Serinibacter salmoneus: one gene and its partner. The protein of the gene in region 1 binds, or shares a complex with, the protein of each later gene. Links are inferred from orthologs where the notes say so. Each region holds a gene or a part of one and is shown on either strand. Other genes may lie near its edges. The genes, in order: groL and metK.

Evidence for each region.
Region 2: the proteins of groL (region 1) and metK are in contact, whole or in part, in a cryo-EM structure (PDB 8P4O), measured with the Escherichia coli proteins. The link is inferred for Serinibacter salmoneus from one-to-one orthologs.

What each region holds. Positions count from the first base shown.
Region 1 is NZ_PDJD01000001.1:2,342,431-2,345,632, forward strand. What follows is about bases 312-3,202. They hold groL (chaperonin GroEL), read right to left. Parts: upstream 2,626-3,202; coding sequence 997-2,625; downstream 312-996. Other genes in these bases: ATL40_RS10465 (DUF4031 domain-containing protein), read left to right, coding at 312-759; ATL40_RS10475 (hypothetical protein), read left to right, coding at 2,847-3,202. Also shown: more of ATL40_RS10465, read left to right, coding at 1-311.
Region 2 is NZ_PDJD01000001.1:1,365,755-1,368,863, forward strand. What follows is about bases 1-2,798. They hold metK (methionine adenosyltransferase), read left to right. Parts: upstream 1-692; coding sequence 693-1,904; downstream 1,905-2,798. Other genes in these bases: coaBC (bifunctional phosphopantothenoylcysteine decarboxylase/phosphopantothenate--cysteine ligase CoaBC), read left to right, coding at 1-652; ATL40_RS05985 (primosomal protein N' family DNA-binding protein), read left to right, coding at 1,963-2,798. Outside these bases: more of ATL40_RS05985, read left to right, coding at 2,799-3,109. UniProt on the Escherichia coli protein: Catalyzes the formation of S-adenosylmethionine (AdoMet) from methionine and ATP.

The DNA of each region.
Region 1 (3,202 bases):
GGGGCGGCACCGGTCAGCGGCGGCGACCTGGTGCGCCGGCTGCGCGCGAGCGGCCTGCGCCGCACCGCCCACGCGCGCCGGGCGGAGCGGGATGACCTCCGGCGACGCTGGGCCGGCCTCAGCGACGGGAGCACACCGGGCGCGGCCTGGGGCGGGATCGGCGAGGATCTGCTGGCGCGCTGGTCGCAGCGCGGGCGGCTGCACCATGGGCTCACCCACCTGCGCGAGGTGCTGGACGCCGTGGACCTGCTCACCGCCCGGGGCCAGGCCCCGAACCAGGTGCGACGGCGGGCCCTCCTGGGTGCCTGGTTCCACGATGCGGTCCACCGCTCGGGGCGGGCCTTCGAACACCAGGGGGGCCGCGCCGTCGTGCCCGGTCAGGACGAGCGGGACAGCGCGGCGCTGGCGCGCGCGGCGCTCGCGGGGACCCGACCCGCACGCGAGGGCGAGGCGGTGGCGGCCCTCGTGACGATGACCGCGGACCACCGCCCGAGCCCGGGGGACCAGGCGGCGGCGATCCTCAGCGACGCGGACCTCAGCGTGCTGGGGTCCTCCCCCACGCGCTACGCGGACTACGCCGCCGCCATCCGTGGCGAGTACGCGGACGTCCCGGAGGCGGACTTCCGCGCGGGCCGCGCGGCGATCCTGCGGGATCTGCTCGCCGGGGACCTGTTCCACACGCCGGCCGGACGGGCGCGCTGGGAGGACGCCGCGCGCCGCAACATCGCCGACGAGATCACCCGCCTCACCTCGGACTGACCGGACTCTCCCGCCGAACGTGCCCTTGCGCCGCCCGCGCGCGAGCGAACCCTGCGCAACCCATCGCTCGGCGCACCCAGCTCCCGCCGAACGTGCCCTTGCGCCGCCCGCGCGCGAGCGAACCCTGCGCAACCCATCGCTCGGCGCACGGGGCACGCGAAACGGGCGGCCACCCCCGAGGGGGTGACCGCCCGCTGACTCACTGCGCGCGCGAGGCGCGAGGTGGTCGGCTCAGCCTCAGAAGCCCATGCCGCCCATCTCGTCGCCGCCGCCGGCGGGAGCCGGAGCCGGGGGCTCGGGCTTGTCGGCGACGACGGCCTCGGTGGTCAGGAACAGACCGGCGATGGAGGCGGCGTTCTGCAGCGCGGAACGGGTCACCTTCACCGGGTCGTTCACACCGGCGGCCAGCAGGTCCTCGTACTCGCCGGTGGCGGCGTTGAGGCCCTGACCGGCGGGCAGGTGACGGACCTTCTCGGCCACGACGCCGCCCTCGAGACCGGCGTTGATCGCGATCTGCTTGAGCGGGGCGTCGATCGCGAGCTGCACGATCGTGGCGCCCGTGGCCTCGTCACCCTTGAGGTCCAGCTCGGCGAAGGCAACCTTGCCGGCCTGGATGAGGGCGACGCCACCACCGGCGACGATGCCCTCCTCGACGGCCGCCTTGGCGTTGCGCACGGCGTCCTCGATGCGGTGCTTGCGCTCCTTGAGCTCCACCTCGGTGGCCGCACCCGCCTTGATGACGGCCACGCCGCCGGCGAGCTTGGCGAGGCGCTCCTGGAGCTTCTCGCGGTCGTAGTCGGAGTCGGAGTTCTCGATCTCCGCGCGGATCTGCTGCACGCGGCCCTCGAGCATCTCGGCGTCGCCGCCGCCCTCGACGATGGTGGTCTCGTCCTTGGTGACGACGACCTTGCGGGCCGTGCCCAGCACGGACAGGTCGGCGTTCTCCAGGGTGAGACCCACGGTCTCGGAGATGACCTGACCACCGGTGAGGATGGCCATGTCCTGCAGCATCGCCTTGCGGCGGTCACCGAAGCCGGGAGCCTTGACGGCCACGGAGCGGAAGATGTTGCGGATCTTGTTGACCACGAGGGTGGCCAGCGCCTCGGACTCGACGTCCTCGGCGATGATCACGAGCGGCTTGCCGGACTGGATGACCTTCTCCAGCAGCGGCAGCAGGTCCTTGACCGTGGAGATCTTCGACTCCACCAGCAGCACGTAGGCGTCCTCCAGGACGGCCTCCTGGCGCTCCTGGTCGGTGACGAAGTACGCCGAGAGGTAGCCCTTGTCGAAGCGCATACCCTCGGTGAGCTCGAGCTCCAGGCCGAGGGCGTTGGACTCCTCGACCGTGATGACGCCCTCCTTGCCGACCTTGTCGATGGCCTCGGCGATGAGCTCGCCGATGGCCGGGTCGTTGGCGGAGATGGCGGCGGTGGCGGCGATCTCGTCCTTGGTCTCGATCTCCTTGGCCTGCGTGCGCAGCGCCTCGGTGACCTTCTCCACGGCGACGTCGATGCCGCGCTTCAGCGCGATCGGGTTGGCGCCGGCGGCGACGTTGCGCAGACCCTCGCGCACGAGCGCCTGGGCCAGCACGGTGGCGGTGGTCGTACCGTCACCCGCGACGTCGTCGGTCTTCTTGGCGACCTCCTTGACGAGCTCGGCGCCGATCTTCTCGAACGGCTCCTCGAGCTCGATCTCCTTGGCGATCGAGACGCCGTCGTTGGTGATCGTGGGGGCGCCCCACTTCTTCTCCAGGACGACGTTGCGGCCCTTCGGGCCGAGGGTGACCTTGACGGCGTCGGCGAGGCGGTTCAGGCCTCGCTCCATGCCGCGGCGGGCCTCCTCGTCAAAGGCAATGATCTTGGCCATGTGGCTGACGATCCTCCGTGTTCGGGCGTGTCACCGGCTCGATGCCCGCGACGGACGACGGCGCCGAGCACGGTCTGGTCCCGTACCCCGCGACGCCTCATCGGCTCCGGTGGTTCTGTCACTCTCACCGCGAGAGTGCTAACGCCATTATTGGCACTCTCACCACGAGAGTGCAAGCAGCGGTGCCCCGCGCGCGGGCACCCATCGCCTACCGTGGCGTGGTGACCTCCCGACCGACCTCGCGCCGACTGACCCGCTGGGGCCTGGCCTGGCGCCTCCTGGCCACCGCGGCGGCCCTCGGGGTGCTGACCGCGGGCCAGCTCGTGGACACCGACGACTACTTCCCGCTCGGCTCCCTGTCGCAGTACGGCGCGCCGAAGGACCTCAACGGCACCGTGCGATCGGTCTACCTCGAGGCGCAGTTCGAGGGCGAGAGCGAGATCCGCACCCTCGGCCTCAACCACGCCTCCACCGGCGTGGCGCGCGGCGAGATCGAGGGCCAGCTCGGCCGGTTCATGGACGATCCCTCGCTGCTCCAGGCGATCGCGGACGCCCACGCCCGGCTCCGCCCCGAACG
Region 2 (3,109 bases), 980 kb from region 1 along the record:
CGTGGTGAGCGCCGGGGGGACCCGGGAGGCGATCGACCCGGTGCGATACCTCGGCAACCGGTCCTCCGGGCGCCAGGGCGTGGCCGTGGCCGATGCCCTCGCGGCGCGTGGCGCGCAGGTCACCCTGGTGGCCGCCAACGTGGCACCCGCGGTGCACGGGGGCCGCCACGCCGTCGTGGAGGTCGTCTCCACGGCGGACCTCGCCGAGGCGATGGCCACGCGCGCCGCTGCGAGCGACATCGTGGTGATGGCCGCCGCCGTCGCGGACTACCGGCCCGCGACCGGGAGCGAGCACAAACTGAAGAAGACCGGCGGTGGACTCACGCTGGAGCTGGTGGAGAACCCCGACATCCTCGCCGGGCTCGTGTCCGGCCGGCGCGCGGGTCAGGTGATCGTCGGGTTCGCCGCCGAGACCGGGGATGCCGACTCCGACCCCCTGGAGCACGGCCGTGCCAAGGCCAGGCGCAAGGGCGCCGACCTCCTGGCGGTCAACGCCGTCGGGCATGATCGTGGCTTCGGGGATGTGCCGAATGCCCTCACGGTGCTGGATGCCGCGGGGGACCTCGTCGGAAGCAGTGAGGGCAGCAAGGAGGAGGTCGCCGCGGCGCTGGTGTCTCACGTCGCCGACCTCATCCTGAGACGGTCCGCATAGCGCGAGAAGCCTCCGTGTGGCGGGCGTAGGCTGCATTCCCGTGACATCACTGCGCAGCTTCACCTCCGAATCCGTGACCGAGGGGCACCCGGACAAGGTCAGCGACCTCATCTCCGACTCCATCCTGGATGCCCTGCTGCGGGTGGACTCCCACTCCCGCGTGGCGGTCGAGACCCTCGTCACCACCGGTCTGGTGCACGTGGCGGGCGAGATCAACTCCCGCGGTTACGTGGAGATGCCGGCCCTCGTCCGTGACGTCATCACCGGCATCGGCTACACCTCCTCGGAGGTGAGTTTCGACGGCAACTCCTGCGGCGTCTCGCTCTCGATCGGACAGCAGTCGCCCGAGATCGAGCAGGGCCTGACCTCCTCCCGCGAGAAGCGCGAGGGTGAGGCGATCGACCCCTACGACGCGCAGGGCGCCGGCGACCAGGGCCTGATGTTCGGGTACGCCACGGACGAGACCCCCACCCTGATGCCGCTCCCGGTGCACCTGGCGCACCGCCTGTCCGAGCGTCTGACTCACGTGCGCAAGGCGGGGATCGTGGCGAACCTGCGCCCCGACGGGAAGACCCAGGTGACGATCGGGTACGACGGCGATCGCCCCGCGGCCGTGCAGACGGTGGTCATCTCCGCACAGCACGCTCCCGCCCTCAGCGAGGAAGAGCTGCGCGAGGCCCTGCACCGCGAGGTCCTGGTGCCGGTGCTCGCCGAGCACGTGCCCCACGGGGTGGACACCTCCGGGGTGCGGCTGCTGGTGAACCCGACCGGGGCGTTCACCCTCGGCGGTCCGATGGGTGATGCGGGCCTCACGGGCCGCAAGATCATCGTGGACACCTACGGCGGCATGTCCCGTCACGGCGGCGGTGCCTTCTCCGGGAAGGACCCCTCGAAGGTGGACCGCTCGGCGGCGTACGCCACGCGGTGGGTGGCCAAGAACGTGGTGGCGGCGGGCCTCGCGCGGCGCTGTGAGGTGCAGGTGGCCTATGCGATCGGGCAGGCGCACCCGGTGGGGGTGTACGTGGAGACCTTCGGTACCCAGGCCCCCGGGGTGACGCCCGAGGGGATCGCCGCGGCCATCGACGAGGTGTTCGACCTGCGCCCGGCCGCGATCATCGCCGACCTCGACCTGATCCGCCCGATCTACGCGCTGACCTCGAACTACGGTCACTTCGGGCGGGAGCTGCCGGAGTTCACCTGGGAGCGCACGGACCGCGTGCCTGCCCTGCGTGCGGCCGCCGGACTGGACTGAGCGGCACCGGCCGGCCCAGCCGCGCGGCCTTGTCGGTCGCTCGTGATCTGATGAGCGCATGACGCAGGAGGCAGGTGGTGAGCGGGCGGGGACGCCCCCGCTCGTCGCGGAGGTCTGCGTGGACCTTCCGCTGGCGCACCTGGACCGCCCGTTCGACTACCGCATCCCGGAGCACCTGGACGGCGCGGACTCGCCCGCCGATGTGGGTGTGGGCACCCGCGTGAAGGTCACCTTCTCCGGACGGCAACGCGACGGCTGGGTGCTGGCGGTGCGCGCGGCCACCCCGCAGGACGAGGTGCGTGCTCTCGCCCCCCTGAAGCGCCTGGTCTCCCCGGTGGTGGCGCTCACCCCCGAGATCGCGGCGCTCGCGCGCCGGGTGGCGGACCGGTACGCGGGCACCCTCTCGGACGTGTTGCGCCTTGCGGTGCCGCCTCGGCACGCGCGCGCGGAGGCGGGGGTGCTGACCGCGCTCAGCAAAGTGGAGCGCCCGGAGCCGGGCGAGCCGAGTCCAGCGCTGGTCGGCGGCCCCGGCGCGCCGGTCGGCGGCCCCGACGCGCCGGCCGACCTCGGCCCCTGGCGGGACGTACCCGGCGGGGAGGCGCTGCTGCGCCGGATCGCGGATCGGCAGGCGCCGCGCGCGGTGTGGACCCTCACGGGTGGTCCGGCCACGTTCCGCGACGCGCTGGTGCACGCCGCCCGGGTGACGCTGTCCTCCGGGCGGGGCGTGCTCGTCGTCGTGCCCGATGTGGCGGATGTGGATCGGGTGGCGAGCCATCTCGACGAGGCCCTCGCGGCCGAGGTCGTCAGGCTCGTGGCGAGCGATGGCCCCTCGGTGCGGGCGCGCGCGCACCTGCGGCTCGCCACCGGCCTGGCCCGGGTGGTGGTCGGCACCCGATCGGCGGTGTGGGCGCCGGTGCAGCACCTGGGTCTGGCGGTCTGTTGGGACGACGGCGACGACTCGCTGGTCGAGCAGCGTTCGCCCTATCCGCACGCCGGCCAGGTGCTCGCGCTGCGCTCGGAGGGGGAGGGCGCCGCGCTCCTGTTGGCCTCGCCCGCCCGCTCGGTGTGGGCCCAGCACCTGGTGGCGACCGGCTGGGCCGCGTCCCTGCGTGCGCAGCGCGCGTGGGTGCGGGAACGGGCGCCGCGGGTGATGGCGCCGGATGCCGAGGACCTCGGGCGCTCGGGACCGGGGGAGCACGCCCGGA